One region of the Massilia forsythiae genome, then DNA from elsewhere that is predicted to be linked to it. Evidence: predicted binding sites of a transcription regulator. Region 1 holds the regulator's gene; the other holds the start of a gene.
The links. The regulator FNR, encoded in region 1, switches genes on or off when oxygen is low (the NO sensors DNR and NnrR bind a similar motif). The targets are predictions, from matches to a motif close to TTGATNNNNATCAA.

Region 1 (7,934 bases):
TACCGCCGCGTGCAAGCCTTCATGGCCGAACTGCATCCGGCGACCTCCGACGCGGCCGGCATCTCGCGCCTTCCGGACGGCGCCGCGGCCTACCAGCAGGCGCTCAGGACCTACACGTCGACCACCCTCACGGCCGCCGAGATCCATGCCATCGGCCTGCGCGAGGTGGCGCGCATCGAAGGCGAGATGGACCGCCACCTGCGCGCGCTCGGCTACGCCGGCGGCAGCGTCGAGGAGCGCATGAAACAGCTGGACGCGAGTTTCCAGCCGAAAGGAGAAGGCGACCCGCGCCCGGTGCTGCTGCAGCAGTACGCGGCGATGGTCAAGGACGCCGAGCGCCGCAGCGACGCCGTCTTCAACCTGAAGCCGCGCGCGCCGATCGAGGTACGGCGCGAGCCGCCGCTGACCGAAGCCTCGGCCGCCGCCCATTACTCGCTGCCGGCGCCGGACGGCAGCCGTCCCGGCATCTTCTGGGTGCCGATGCGCGGCCCGACCTTCGACATGATCCGCATGCGCAGCCTGTCCTACCACGAGGCGGTGCCGGGTCACCACTTCCAGCTGGCGATCCAGCAGGAACAGACCAGCCTGCCGAAGTTCCGCGCCCAGCGCATCTTCGGCGGCGGCAGCGCCCACAGCGAAGGCTGGGCGCTGTATGCCGAGCGTCTGGCGGTGGAACAGAACTGGTACGCGGGCGACGTGCCCGGTTTGCTGGGCGCGCTCGGCTCCGAACTGTTCCGCGCGCGCCGCCTGGTGGTCGACACCGGCCTGCACACCAAGGGCTGGACCCGCCAGCAAGCGATCGACTATGGCATCGGCGCGCAGGAGGTCGAGCGCTACGTGGCCTGGCCGGGGCAGGCCAACGCCTACATGATCGGCATGCTGCGCATCGTCGACCTGCGCGCGAAAGCACAGCGCGAACTGGGCGACAGGTTCTCGCTGCCGGCCTTCCACGACGTGGTGCTGCGCAACGGTTCGGTGCCGCTGGATGTGCTGGGGGAAGTCGTCGACCGCTGGATCGCGGTGCAGAAGAGGTCGTAAGCTGGCAGGGTGCCGGCTGCCGCCGACGCGGCGGCGCTGCATGTCATGCAAACCGTTGCGGGAGATTGTCATGCTCAGCCAGCGCACCGCGACCGGCGCCGATCTCGATGCCTTGTGGGACCTGCGCACGCGCGCGGTCCGCATCAGTTGCGCCACGCACTATCCGTCCGCCGTGATCGCCGCCTGGAGCGCGGCGTCGCCGCCGCCGAGCCTGGCGCAATTGACGCTTGCCGGCAGCGTGCTGCTGATGCGGCGCGGCGAGCGCCTGGCCGGCTTCGGCGCGCTCGACCTGGAGACCGGCGAAGTCGATGCCTTGTTCGTCGACCCCGACTGCCAGGGCGGCGGCATCGGCCGCGCCCTGCTGGACGCGCTGGAAGCGATGGCGCGCGAGGCCGGCCTGGCGCGTCTGTTCCTGTCGGCGTCGTTGAACGGGACGCCTTTCTATCGCCGCGCCGGATTTACGGCCTTGCGCGAGCAATGGCACGAGCACCATAGCGGAATCGTCATCAGATGTGTGCTGATGGAAAAAGATTTAATGATTCGTATAAAGCCTGTTATCTGAAAATGACAATAAGAATTCCCGATAATAAATAAACATGCATAATTGATCATTGGGTCATTTTGAATGCTTACATGTGGTTACATCTGTTTAGATTAAATTACTTTAGATTGATAAATACATTTTCCAGTGAAACTGTTATTTACTCTATTTAATAGTCTATTCAATCACACAATGCCCATCTCGAATCTGCGTGTCCTGAGTGCCATTCTGGCATCTTCCTTCGCCTTGCCATCCTTTGCGAGCACCCTGTCTGTCGGACCCGGCAAGACCTATGCCGCACCATGCGCCGCCATTGCCCGCGCCGCGGCGGGCGATACCATCGAAATCGCCGGCGGCATGACGTATTCCGGCGATGTCTGCGCCATCGGCAAGAACAACCTGACGATTCGCGGCGTCAACGGCCGCGCACGCATCGACGCCGCGGGTGCCAACGCCCAGGGCAAGGGCACCTGGGTCGTCATCGGAAACAATGTGGTTATCGAAAACGTCGAGATGTTCGGCGCCAAGGTGCCGGACCAGAATGGCGCCGCGCTGCGCCTGGAAGGCACCAATTTCACCCTGCGCGGCAGCTTCATTCACGATAATGAAAACGGCATCCTGGCCGGTGCGAATACCGCCAGCAATATTCTCATCGAGACCACGGACTTCGGCCATAACGGTAATGGCACCGGTTATACGCATAATGTCTATATCGGCAATGTGGCAAGCCTGACATTCCGCGCCAATTATTCGCACGATGCGAATGGCGGCCATGACCTGAAATCGCGCGCGATCCTGAATACCATCGTCTACAACCGCTTTTCCAGTACGCCCGACGGTCAGACCGGCACCACGGCCAGCGGCAAGCCATCCTATGAAATCGACTTGCCGAATGCGGGCACGTCGTACGTCATCGGCAACGTGATCGAGCAACCGGCCGGCAGCGCCAATCAAACCATGCTCGCCTACGGCGAGGAGGGCGTCACGAATCCGGGCCAGGACCTGTATGTGGTCAACAACACCTTCCTGAACGACGACACGTCCGGCGGTACCTTCGTCATGCCCGGTTCCGGCGTGACCAAGCCGGTGCTGCTGCAAAACAACATCTTTGCAGGCATCGGCACGATGAGCAGCCAATCCGGTTCGCTGGACCGGACCAACTACCGCTCCATCGCCCCCGGGTTCGTCAACCGCATCGCCTACGACCTGCACCCGATCGCCAGCGCGCTGATCGTCGACGCCGGCTCCGCCCCCGGCTTGTCGGCCAGCGGCTTCGCCCTGGCGCCGACGGCGCAGTACGTGCACGCCGCTTCCAGCGAAACGCGCACGGTGTCGGGCAGCATCGATATCGGCGCCTATGAAGCGGTCGCGGCCGTGACCACCACGCCGACTGTGACCTGGACCACCTGCGCCAGCGAAAACGGCGTCTGCCGCTTCTCCGGCACGACGCAGGTGCGCTACGGCGCCAACAACGCGTACGTCACGAAGACCGCGACCGGTTCCATCGCCTGCAACAATGCGACCTTCGGCGATCCGGCGCCGAACGTGGTGAAGTCGTGCCAGTACGCGCGCTAGGCCCTAAACCCTAGGCCATCGGACTGCATTGCTCGGTGCCGGCCGCCATCGCCTTCAGGCGCGCCGGTTCCAGCAAGGTGACTTCGCGCTTGTCCACCTGTAGCAGTCCCATCTTCCTGAAGCGCGACAGCAGCCGGCTGATGCTCTCGATGGTCAGCCCGAGGTAATTGCCGATGTCCTCGCGCGACATCCGCAATTGAAAGCGGGTCGCCGAATAGCCGCGCGTGGCGTAGCGCGCCCCCAGGTTCACCAGGAACACGGCGAAGCGCTGCTCGGCGCGCATGTTCCCGAGCAAGAGCATCACGTTCTGCTCGCGCGTGATTTCCTGGCTCATCATGCGGTGGAAGTGGCGCAGCAGGGCCGGCACCTGGCCGAACATCTCTTCCAGGTTGGCGAACGGGATCTCGCAGACTTCGCTGTCTTCCAGCGCCACCGCGTCGCAATGGTGGCGGTCGCCGCTGATGGCGTCCATGCCCAGCAGCTCGCCGGCCATCTGGAAGCCGGTGATCTGCGCCTCGCCGGCGGCGTTGATCTGGTAGGTCTTGAAGTGGCCGAAACGCACCGCGTACAGGCTGCGGAACGGGTCGCCTGCCTTGTACAGATGTTCGTCGCGCGCCAGCCGGCGACGGCGGCCGATGATCTTGTCGAGGCGGTCGATGTCGGCGTCTTCCAGGCCCATGGGCAGGCACAGCTGGTGCATGCTGCAGTTGGCGCAACTGACCTTCAGCGCACCGACATTCAACGGCGTGTCCGTCTGGACGGGCGAGCGTTCGGCAGGGGAGGCGGCGTGGGTCATGGCGGGCGCTCGGTGGACGTTGGGGGAGCTCGAGGAGCGTAAACACCGGGAATTATAGCTTTCCAGAACCGGTGATGAGCGAACAGCCATGTACAGCCTGGTGGATGCTTGCCACAAATACCAGCTGCTGTGGTATTTCTCCCGCTTTTTGCCACGTCATCGAGTTGCATTCGATAGAACGCGCTTGACGAATTTTTCTTGTTGCTCAGATGGTAACAGTTTTTATACTGAATTTATTTCGATGTCTGCTATGACCCTAAACAGACCTTCACCAATTGGAGCGGAAACGCCCCTGCGGCAATTATTGCAAGAGCATGGAGATAAGCTAGATGCACGTTACAAGCAACGTAAGTGAATCAGTTGCGAAAACCGCACTTGCTACGGTAGACCATCCCTTGCATGCTGAAGTAATCGGCTGGGCAAACTGCGCGAGTGACGTTTTCACACAACCGAAGAGCTTCGTTGATCGCGCGCGCTTTTCCGATCAAGACAGAAGTTTCCTGCACCAGGCTCTGGATGGAGTGCCAACGGTTCTAGTAGTGGCCTATTGGACGTCACCGGACAAGTCCGAGCCGATGTCAGGTTGCGGGAAACTATATTCCTTCCTTCTTCATCCTGAGACCTTCGCAGTTATTCAAACTGACATCAGCAAATGGCGCTCATGATTTATCGGGTAAGTATCGCCAAGATTGAAATGGCCACGGTCTGCTTCGGGGCAACTCCAGCCGTCCTGACGCACATTTCTGTAATCCTCCCGATCATGCTGCCTGACGCAGTCATCTAACCCTTTCGTTCGACAACCCGCGTCTCAGCCGGCATCGCGTGCTGCTCCCCGACGTCCACCGATGTGCTTCCCGGTCCAAGCCCCCTGGCCGACGCGCGGTGCGCCGCCCACGCATGTCCGACGATGATCTTGACCGCCGCCATCAAGGGCACCGACAGGAAAATCCCGGCGACGCCGCCGATCTCATCCCCGACCAGCAAACCGACGATGACCAGCAGCGGCGAGACCTCGACGCCCTCGCTCATCAGGTAGGGATTCAGCACGTAATCCTGGAACACGCGGTAGCCGACGATGAAGCCGGACAGCAACAGCAGACTGTCGAAGCCGGTCACCGCCGCGATGGCGACGCTGCCGACCAGCGCGACGAGCGGTCCCACGAAGGGGATGAATTCCAGCACCGCCGCCACGGCGGCGAGCACCAGTGCATACGACACGCCCATCAGGGAAAAGGCAGTGCCGTAGGCCACCAGGGTCGACAGCGACAGCAGCAGCAGCGCGCGCACGTATTTCGACAGCGTGAAGCTGAGGTCGTTGGTGATCTTGCCCCACAGCGCCGCATACCGCGGCGTCATCCAGCCCAGGACCGTCGTGCGCATGCCCGGTCCTTCCTTGATCAGCAGGAAGCTCAGGATCGGCACCAGCACCAGATAGATCAGGTTGCTGGCCGCGTACAGCACGGTGGTGCCGACGCGCTTGGCGATCGGCACCACCGTGCCCGAGCCTTCCTGGAACTGTTCCTGCAAAAAGCCGATGATCCGGGGGCGAAACGATTCCAGGAAGCGCGGCAACGGGACCTTGTTGAGTGCATTCGGGTCTTTCACCAGTTCGGGAATCTTCTGGCCGAGGTGGGTGGCTTGGTCGACGATGCGCGGACCGAGCAGGGCGCTGGCGATGGCGATCACGCTGATGACGATGGCGAACCCCAGGGCGATCGACACGGTCTGCGGCACTTTTTTCGGCAGCGTGCGTTCCAGCAGGCCGATCAGCGGATACATCAGGTAGCTGAAAAAGACCGCGAACACGACCACCAGCAGGGTACCGCGCGCGACGTACGCGGCATACATCAGCAACAACATGAACGACGCGGTCCACACCACACGGGCGGTGCGCAAGTCGAGACCAAGCATGACGACTCCAGGAAATAGATGGGCAAAGGCCGTGCGGCCTTTTGTCAGGTTTGCAAGCTTACCCGGAATCGGGATGGGCCGGGTGTCGGGGAGAGTGCCGGCATGCCGGCCATGCAAGCGTGCGTGGCTCGTCCGCCGCGCGATCCATGCTAGATTCCGCACTCCACCACCACGGAGAGAGCATGTTCGGCTTGGAAGCTTTGGACCTGGCGCGCATCCAGTTCGCATTCACGATGTCGTTCCACATCCTGTTCCCGGCCATCACCATCGGCCTGGCCAGCTACCTGGCCGTGCTCGAACTGTGCTGGCTCAAGACCAGGCGCCAGGTGTTCGTCGACCTGTACCACTTCTGGCTGCGCATCTTCGCGGTCAACTTCGGCATGGGCGTGGTGTCGGGCATCGTCATGGCCTACCAGTTCGGCACCAACTGGAGTTTTTTTTCCGAATACGCCGGCAGCATCACCGGGCCGCTGCTGGCCTACGAGGTATTGACCGCGTTCTTCCTGGAAGCCGGTTTCCTCGGCGTGATGCTGTTCGGCTGGACCAAGGTCGGCCCCGGCCTGCACTTCCTGGCCACCTGCATGGTGGCGCTCGGCACGCTGATCTCGACCACCTGGATCCTCGGCGCCAACAGCTGGATGCAGACGCCGCAGGGCTACGCCATCGAGGCCGGGCGCATGGTGCCGGTGGACTGGCTGGCCATCGTCTTCAACCCGTCGTTCCCGTACCGCCTGGCGCACATGGCGATCGCCGCCTTTCTTTCCACCGCGCTGTTCGTCGGCGCCTCCGCGGCATGGCACCTGCTGCGCGGGCGCGACGCGCCGGCGGTGCGCACCATGTTTTCGATGGCGATGTGGATGGTGCTGGCGGTGGCGCCGGTCCAGGCGCTGGTGGGCGACATGCACGGCCTGAACACGTTGCAGCACCAGCCGGCCAAGATCGCCGCCATGGAAGGGCACTGGCAGAACGAGGGCGATGCGCCGCTGCCGCTGCTGCTGTTCGGCATCCCGTCGATGCGGGACGAGGAAACGAAGTATGCGGTCGGCATCCCGCGCGTGGGCAGCTGGATCCTCACGCACACCTGGGGCGGGCAGATCAAGGGGCTCAAGGCGTTTCCGAGACAGGACCGGCCGAATTCGCTGATCGTGTTCTGGAGCTTCCGCGCCATGGTCGGCCTCGGGCTGCTGATGATCGCGCTCGGGCTGTGGGGCGCCTGGTCGCGCTGGAAGGGGAGGCTGTATTCGTCGCGTCCGTTCCTGCGCATGGCCATGTGGATGGGGCCGGCGGGCTTGCTGGCGGTGCTGGCCGGCTGGATCACCACCGAGGTCGGGCGCCAGCCGTGGGTGGTGTACGGCGTGCTGCGCACGGCGGACGCGGTGTCGAAACACGGCGCGGCGCCGCTGGCGCTGACGCTCGGCCTGTTCGTCGTCGCCTACGTGTTCGTGTTCGGGGTCGGCATCGCCTACGTGCTGCGGCTGGTGCGCAAGGGCCCGCAGGCGTTCGACCTGAAGCGCGCCGCCCAGGGCGGACCGGGTCGCAAGAAGACGCCGGCCCGGCCGTTGTCGGTGGCCGAGCGCGGCGCGGCCGGCAAGGGCGGCGCCGACGACGACGTCGGCGATGACAGCGGCGATGGCAGCGGCAAGGGCGGCAAGGAGTGAGCATGGACATCGACATCACCACCGTCTGGGCCGCCATCATCTTCTTCGCCGTGTTCATGTACGTGGTGCTGGACGGCTTCGACCTCGGCATCGGCATGCTGTACCCGTTCGTCAAGGGCCGGCGCGAGCGCGACATCATGATGAACACCGTGGCCCCGATCTGGGATGGCAACGAGACCTGGCTGGTGCTGGGCGGGGAAGGGTTGCTGGCCGCGTTTCCGGTGGCGTACTCGGTGATCCTGTCGGGGCTGTACCTGCCGCTGATCTTCATGCTCATCGGCCTGATCTTCCGCGGCGTGGCCTTCGAATTCCGCTTCAAGGCCGACGACCGCGAGCGGCCGGTGTGGGACATCGCCTTCACCGCCGGCTCGACCGTGGCGGCGTTCTTCCAGGGCGTGTCGCTCGGGACCTTCCT
Region 2 (7,934 bases), 2.3 Mb from region 1:
AAGGCGCAAGCCGAACTGGCGGCGGCGATCGCACAACTGGCGGCGATCCACAAGCTGCGTCATAAAGGACGCTGATCGCTGTCGTCTGGCGATGCATACAATGAAGGCAGCCTGCGGGCTGCCTTTTTCATTGGCGCTGCACGGCCGGGCACGCTTGCGCCGCCCACCCATGCAAACCTGATAAGCTGGATTTCAATGCACCCTGGCGCAGCGCCAGGGTGGCGCCCATCGAACCAGCGACAGACAATCATGAAAACCATCGAACAAATTCTCCATAGCGCCAGGACCGTGGCGGTCGTCGGCCTGTCCGACAAGCCGGACCGCGCCAGCCTCGAGGTGGCCGGCTACCTGCAGCGGCACGGTTACCGGATCGTCCCGGTCAACCCGGCCTATGCCGGCAAGGAGATCCTCGGTGAAAAGGCCTACGCCACCCTGCAGGAAGCGGCCGACGCCCTGGCGCACGAGGGACAGCGCATCGACGTGGTCGACTGCTTCCGCAAACCGGAAGACATGCTGCCGATCGCCCGGGATGCCATCGCGGTGCGCGCCGGCACCCTGTGGATGCAGCTCGGGATCGAGAACCAGCAAGCGGCCGACCTGGCGCGCGCCGCCGGCCTGGACGTGGTCATGGACCACTGCATGCTGATCGAGCACCGCAAGCTGGGAGCCTCCGCATGAAGTTGCTGGAACGTTTCCGCGTACGCGGCGGCCTCGAACTGCGCGAAGAAGATGCCGGCGCCACCCCGCTGCGCGACGACGAGGGCGGCAAGCTGCGCAACGGCGCCATCAAGGCGAAGGAGCGCGCGCTGACGGACGAGCTGGCCGCGGAAGCCGGCAAGCTGCAGGAAAAGCTGTACGCCGGACGCCAGCGCAAACTGCTGCTGGTGCTGCAGGGGATGGATACCTCGGGCAAGGACGGCACCATCCGCAAGCTGTTCTCGCACATCAATCCGATGGGCTTGCGCGCCACCGGTTTCACGGCGCCGAGCACGCGCGAGCGCGCCCACGACTTCCTGTGGCGCGTGCATCCGCACGTGCCGGGCAGCGGAGAGATCGCGATCTTCAACCGCAGCCATTACGAAGACGTGCTGGTGCCGCGCGTGGCCGGCGACATCGACGGCAAGGAAGTCAAGCGGCGCCTGAACCAGATCCGCGACTTCGAGCGCATGCTGGCGGAATCCGGCACCACGATCATGAAGGTGTTCCTGCATATCTCGAAGGACGAACAGAAGAAGCGCCTGGAGGAGCGCCTGGACGACCCGGAGAAGCACTGGAAATTCGATCCGAACGACCTGGTGCAGAGAAAGCACTGGGACGCTTACCGGCACGCCTACGAGGATGCGCTGCGCGCCACCGATACCGACCACGCGCCCTGGTACGTGGTGCCGGCCGATTCGAAAACCCATCGCAACCTGATCATCGCCAACCTGCTGCTGGAAACGATGCAGGGCATGAAGCTGGACTGGCCGGCGCCGCAGGCGGACCTGTCGCAGGTGAAGGTGGAGTAGGGGGGGCGACAGCGCCGTGCGGTCTGGCGAAACGGGCGCCGGGGCGGCACCGATACGCGTCCGATTTGGCATAGAATGGCTCCCTCCAACCATTTTATTTGCGCGACTTCCTCCATGTCCAAGACCACCGCTTTCCTGCTGTCCCTCGCCGGCGCCGCCGCCATCGCCACCGCCGTGCCGGCGCCCGCACTCGCGCAAAACGCGGCGGCTGCGCCGGCCGTGAACAAGGCGCCGGCTTCCTGCCCGGCCGTGCTGCAGCACAGCTTCAAGCGCCTGCAGGATGAGGCGCCGCAGGACCTGTGCCAGTACGCCGGCAAGGTGGTGCTGGTGGTGAACACCGCCAGCTATTGCGGCTACACCAAGCAGTACGACGGCCTGGAAAAGCTGTATTCGAAATACGCGCCGCGCGGCCTGGTGGTGCTGGGCTTCCCGTCCAACGACTTCAAGCAGGAAGACGCCGACGCCAAGAAGATCGCCGACCTGTGCTACAACACCTACGGCGTGAAATTCCCGATGTTCGCCACCACCGCGGTGAGCGGCAACGGCGCCAATCCGCTGTATGCGGAACTGATCAAGGCCACCGGCAACCAGCCGAAGTGGAATTTCAACAAATACCTGATCGGCCGCGACGGCAAGGTGCTGGATTACTTCCCGAGCAAGGTGACGCCGGAAGATGCGGCGCTGGTGGGCAAGATCGAGCAGGCGCTGGGCGGATAAAAAACACGCTGCCAATTTTCCCGTCTTCCCCGCGAAGGCGGGGACCCATGCTGAGCGACTTCGATCGGCGCCCGATGGGTCCCCGCCTTCGCGGGGACGACGCAGATGCTTTAATGACCATCACTGCTTCATGGTTGTTTTGATGCACATCAATGATTTTGTTGTGCCGCATCAATAAACTTCTCTTCGCTGAACAACAACACGAAGAAAGGTCACACCATGAACAAGTCGATGCTGAAAGGGATGATTGCCGCGCTGGGTGTCTGTGCCGGCATGGCCGCCGTTTCCGCGCCCGCGCTGGCGCAAGAGTCGCCGTGGCTGGTGCGCGTGCGTGCGCTGCACATCGATCCGGCCGACAAGTCCGACCCGCTCGGCGGCACCGGCGCCGGCGACCGCCTGCACGTCAGCGACAAGTGGATTCCCGAAGTCGACATCGCCTACTTCCTGACGCCCAACTGGGCCGCCGAACTGATCCTCACCTATCCGCAAAAGCATACCGTCACCCTGGACGGCGCGGCGATCGGCACCTTCAAACACCTGCCGCCGACCTTGACCGCGCAATACCACTTCCTGCCGGGCGCGGGCATCGACCCCTACGTCGGCGCCGGCGTCAACTACACGCTGATGTCGAAGGTGAACCTGCTGAACGGCGCGGCGCGCCTGGAACACGACAGCGTCGGGCTGGCGCTGCAGGCCGGCGTCGATGTCAGGATCGACGATCGCTGGTCGGTCAACCTGGACGTCAAGAAGGTGCAGATCCGCAGCGACGTCGAGATCGCCGGCGCGCGCGTCACGCGCGTAAAGGTCGATCCGGTATTGCTGGGCGTCGGTCTCGGCTACCGTTTCTGAAGAGTTACCGCTTTCTCCAAAGCGCGCCGGCCACGCCGGCTTTCACGCCGGCCTCGCGCCGGCTTTTTTGATTCAGCCGGCCAGCACCGCTTGCAGCGGGCCGCGCAGCGCATTGCACACCACGATCGCGTCGGCACGTTGCAGCATGGCGCGCGTGATCACACCCTCGACCGCATCCCAGCCCGGATCGTCCAGCAGCACGGCGCGCAGCACGCCGGGCAGCACGCCGCACGCCAGCGCCGGCGTGATCCAGCGGCCGTCGACATGCACGAACACGTTGCTGCGCCCGCCCTCCGTCAACTCGCCGCGCTCGTTGAAGAACAGGGTGTCGAAGGCGCCGGCGCTTTCCGCGGCGCGCCAGGCGGCATCGTAGCGGCTGCGCACGCTGGTCTTGTGGCGCAGGAGCAGGTCGCCCGATCGGGTCGTTTCTGACGCCAGCAGCAGGCGCACCGGCTGGTCCTGCGCGGCCGGCAGCGGCGCCAGCACGGCGCTTTGCAGGTCGAGCACGCCATCGGGGCGCAGCGCCAGGCGCAGGCGGTGCGGCAAACCGGGCGCCAGGGCGGCGCAGGCATCCAGCACGGCGGCGCGCGTGCGGTCCGCGTCGAACGGGTAGCCGAAATAGGCGCTCGAGGCCTGCAGGCGAGACAAGTGCCGCTGCAAGTGCCGGCAACCATCCTCGCGCGTGGCGAACATGGTCTCGAACAGTTCGAACGTGTTGGCGAGACCGGTGAGAAAACCGGCCTTCAGGCGGCACTCGGCGAATTCGGCGGCGGCGTCGCTGTCGTGGACGATGCCGGCGCCGACGCCGAGTTCACCTTCGCGTACGCCGTCCCGCGGCGCCTGCAGCACCAGTGTGCGGATCGGCACCGACAGGCAGAAGTCGCCGAAGCGGGCAGCGGCCACCGGAACGGCGCCCGCCATCTGCGTGGCGGCGCCGTCAGGGTCCGCGCCGGCATCCGTGCCTGCGCACGCGGGCGGATCGATCCAGCCGATCGCGCCCGTGTAAATGCCGCGCGCGTCCGGCTCCAATTCGCGGATGATTTCCATGGTGCGGCGCTTGGGCGCCCCGGTGATCGAGCCGCACGGGTACAGCGCGTCGAATAGAGAAGCCAGCGTGACGCCGGGGCGTAGTTGCGCGTGCACGGTGGACGTCATCTGCAGCACCTTGCCGTGGCGATTGACCTCGAACAGCGCCGGCACGGCCACGCTGCCGGTGACGGCGATCTTCCCCAGGTCGTTGCGCAGCAGGTCGACGATCATGAGGTTTTCGGCGCGGTTCTTGGTATCGGCGGCCAGCGCCCGGGCGCGCTCGGCATCGATCGCGGCAGCATCGGGCGATGCGTCGGGCGCCGCAGGAGCGGTGCCCTTCATCGGCCGCGCCAGCAATCGTCCACCCGTGTGGCGCACGAACAGTTCCGGCGACAGGGACAGCACGGTGCGTCCGTCCGGCAGGCCGATCAGCGCGCCGTACGGCACCGGCTGGCGCGCGCGCAGGCGCTCGTACAAGGCGAATACCGAGCCGAAGGCGTCGAAGCGCAGGCGGTAAGTGTAGTTCACCTGGTAGGTGTCGCCGGCGGCGATCCAGGCGCGGATGGCGTCGATGGCGCGCGTGAACGCGGTTTCACCCACGTTGGCGCGCAGCGCGGCGATACCGGCCGGTGCGCTGCCCTGCGCACCGGCCGCTTGGTCCACGGCAGCGGCGCGTTCGCGCAGCCAGGCCGCGACGCCGTCGGCATCGAGCGCTTCGTAGCGTTCGAACAGCAGCACCTGCGCCAGCGGCGCCGGCGGCGTCGGCGGGTGCGCCGGGTCGGCAGACGCGGACCGGGCAGCCATGCCGAACAGGCCTTCTCCGAGTTCGTAGGCCAGCACCGGCACCGCGTACAGGCCGCGCGCCAGCGCCGCTTCCAGCTGCGCCAGCAATTGCGGCCAGGCGTGGATGTCGTGGCAGGCCAGCGTGCCGGCGTGATCGCGGTACAGGCGCGAGCGCGCCTGCGCGCGGCCATCGGCGCCGGCGTCGTCGAGCAGGGCGAATACGGGGCCTTGCATATGCGCCGTCACGCCGCCAGCAGCAGCGCCAGGTGCACCGGGCTGTGGTCGGCCGGATGCTGGCGGAAGCCGCTCTTGGCGAAGCGGTGCCAGCGCCCGGTCACGTAGGACACCAGCATGGCGGCGCGCGCCGCCACATCCTCGATGCGGCCATGGCCCTGGCCGGCGGCAGTGCTGAGCGATTGCATGAAAGCCTGCTCGACGCGCTCGTAGAAGCCGCTCATGCGCAGCTGCAGGCGCTCGTCCTCGCCGACCAGGGCTTCGCCGATCAGCACGCGCGTCATGCCCTGGTTGTCGGCAGCAAAGGCCAGCAGCATCAACAGCATCGCGTGCGCCTGCTTGACGCCGTCCGGCTCGCGCTCGGCGATCTGGCGCGTGGCGCCGAACACGCTCGCTTCGATGGTATCGATCAAGCCCTCGAACATCTGCGCCTTGCTGGCGAAATGGCGGTACAGCGCCGCCTCCGACACGGCCATGCGGGCGGCCAGCGCGGCGGTGGTGATGCGGTCGCCTTTCGGGTGCTCGAGCATGGCCGCCAGGGCGGACAGGATCTGCTGCTTTCTCTGGCCCGGCTTGCTACTACCCATGGATCGGCGATGCTCCGTAGTGAAATGAATGATCAGCGCAGCCGCTGCAGGCGCAGCGGCAACTGCAGCACGGATTTTACTTTGACATCGACATAGGCGGGGCGCTTGACCATCTTCGGCAGCGGGGCTTTGCCGATCGGGTCGGCATAGCGCAGGTATTGCGTGACCCAGGCGGTGCGCAGGCCGAGCTGCTTGGCGTGCTTCAGGTTGACCAGCGTGTCCTCGACCAGGATGCAGCGGCGCGGCACCAGGCCGTGCTTGCGCAGCAGGCGGCGCAGCATCAGTTTCGATGGCTTGGGACGCAGACGGCCATGCACGCGCATGTCCTCGATCGCGATGTGATGGGCGAAATGGCGCTGCAGGCCGAGGTGGCGCACCACGCCGCCTGAATACACGGTGGGCGCGTTGGTCAGCAGGATTTTCTGGCCGGGCAGGCGGCGCAGCAGGCGCGAGAGGCCGCGCTCGAAGCGCACCAGCTCGGACAGGGCGCCCAGGTCGTGGGTGCGGCGCAGGAAGTCGGCGGCGTCGACCTGGTGGTGGCGGATCATGCCGAGCAGGGTGGCGCCGTAGCGCTTCCAGTAGCCGACGCGCGCTGCGTTGACGGCATCCTGGCTGGCCGGCGTGGTGCCGTCGCCCAGCACGCGCGCGATGTACGTGTTCATGTTGGCGCTGATCGCCGGGAAGATCGCGTGCGAGGCGTCGTGCAGGGTGTTGTCGAGGTCGAACAGCCAGACGGGGGAAGGGAGCTTGGACACGGTCATGGAGTGAAGGAACAGCCATCTCATCGTCGTCCCCGCGCAGGCGGGGACCCATACTCAGCTGAACGAAACCACTCGGAACGTACAAATAAAAAATGCTCCACGAGGGAGCATTTTTTATTTGAATCCTGGCGGAGCGGACGGGACTCGAACCCGCGACCCCCGGCGTGACAGGCCGGTATTCTAACCAACTGAACTACCGCTCCAGGTGGTGCCCTTGACGTGGATTGAACACGTGGCCTCTCCCTTACCAAGGGAGTGCTCTACCACTGAGCTACAAGGGCATCAATTCACTTTGCTGAGGCAATTTGCCGCTGCAAAATTTCAGTGAGACCGGATCATAGTGCCAAAGGCCTGTTCGGTCAAGACCTCCAGCAATAAAGAGTGCTCGATACGGCCGTCGATGATGTGCACGGTGTTCACGCCCGACTTGGCGGCGTCGAGCGCCGACGAGATTTTCGGCAGCATGCCGCCCGAAATCGTGCCGTCCGCGAACATCTCGTCGATCTCGCGCGCCGACAGGTCGGTGACCAGGTTGCCGTTCTTGTCCTGCACGCCGGCGATGTTGGTCATCATGATCAGCTTTTCGGCTTTCAGGATTTCCGCGATCTTGCCGGCGACGACGTCGGCATTGATGTTGTAGGCTTGCCCGTCCTGGCCGAAGCCGATCGGCGAGATGATCGGAATGAAGGCGTCGTCCTGCAGGGCTTTGACTACCGCCGGGTTGATCGCCTCGATCTCACCGACGAAACCGATGTCGAGGAACTCGCCCGGTTTTTCGCGGTCCGGCATCGCCATGCGGCGCGCGCGGATCAGGCCGCCGTCCTTGCCGGTCAGGCCGACCGCCTGGCCGCCGTAGTGGTTGATCAGCATGACGATGTCTTGCTGGACCTCGCCGCCCAGCACCCACTCGACCACTTCCATGGTTTCTTCGTCGGTGATGCGCATGCCCTGCACGAAGGTGCCCTGCTTGCCGATCTTCTTGAGCGCGTTGTCGATCTGCGGACCGCCGCCGTGCACCACGACCGGGTTCATGCCGACCAGTTTGAGCAGGATGACGTCGCGCGCAAAACCGTGTTTCAGGCGCTCGTCGGTCATGGCGTTGCCGCCGTATTTGATGACGATGGTTTTGCCGTGGAAGTTGCGGATGTAGGGGAGTGCTTCGGCCAGGATCTGCGCCTTGATCTGCGGCGAGACCGCAGTCAGGTCGTTGTTCTGGTCGTCGCCCAAGGCAGACAGCGTAGCGTTCATGGGGGGTCCAAAAAGAAGTTGCGGGATTTTACAGGGCATTGGCCGGTCGCAGTGCGCATTATAAGGGCAGCTTGTTGTATTTTCCCGGCGGCCGCATTAAGGTGGGCTGTATGCCTGTTCCACAGCCCTTCACCGATTATGCGAGAAAAGCGCCATGAGCACCTGCACGCGTTGCGGCGCCCACTTTAGCTGCGCCGTGGCCGACGGCGATAGCGGCC

Region 2: HH212_RS07950 (OmpW/AlkL family protein) is a predicted target of FNR. The motif match lies at 2,365-2,378, and genes of this name have one in related genera.

Annotation. Positions count from the first base shown of each region.
Region 1 covers NZ_CP051685.1:4,147,028-4,154,961, forward strand. Annotated here, with positions in the region: gene HH212_RS17640 (DUF885 domain-containing protein) at 1-1,038, shown strand, start outside; gene HH212_RS17645 (GNAT family N-acetyltransferase) at 1,109-1,600, shown strand; gene HH212_RS17650 (right-handed parallel beta-helix repeat-containing protein) at 1,772-3,154, shown strand; gene fnr (fumarate/nitrate reduction transcriptional regulator Fnr) at 3,165-3,950, opposite strand; gene HH212_RS17660 (hypothetical protein) at 4,039-4,305, shown strand; gene HH212_RS17665 (AI-2E family transporter) at 4,731-5,861, opposite strand; gene HH212_RS17670 (cytochrome ubiquinol oxidase subunit I) at 6,044-7,519, shown strand; gene cydB (cytochrome d ubiquinol oxidase subunit II) at 7,522-7,934, shown strand, end outside.
Region 2 covers NZ_CP051685.1:1,822,236-1,830,169, reverse strand. Annotated here, with positions in the region: gene HH212_RS07970 (F0F1 ATP synthase subunit epsilon) at 1-75, shown strand, start outside; gene HH212_RS07965 (CoA-binding protein) at 250-678, shown strand; gene HH212_RS07960 (PPK2 family polyphosphate kinase) at 675-1,508, shown strand; gene HH212_RS07955 (glutathione peroxidase) at 1,623-2,225, shown strand; gene HH212_RS07950 (OmpW/AlkL family protein) at 2,445-3,074, shown strand; gene HH212_RS07945 (chorismate-binding protein) at 3,147-5,120, opposite strand; gene slmA (nucleoid occlusion factor SlmA) at 5,129-5,707, opposite strand; gene HH212_RS07935 (HAD-IA family hydrolase) at 5,740-6,468, opposite strand; tRNA gene HH212_RS07930 (tRNA-Asp) at 6,595-6,671, opposite strand; tRNA gene HH212_RS07925 (tRNA-Thr) at 6,675-6,749, opposite strand; gene argB (acetylglutamate kinase) at 6,790-7,716, opposite strand; gene HH212_RS07915 (cysteine-rich CWC family protein) at 7,871-7,934, shown strand, end outside.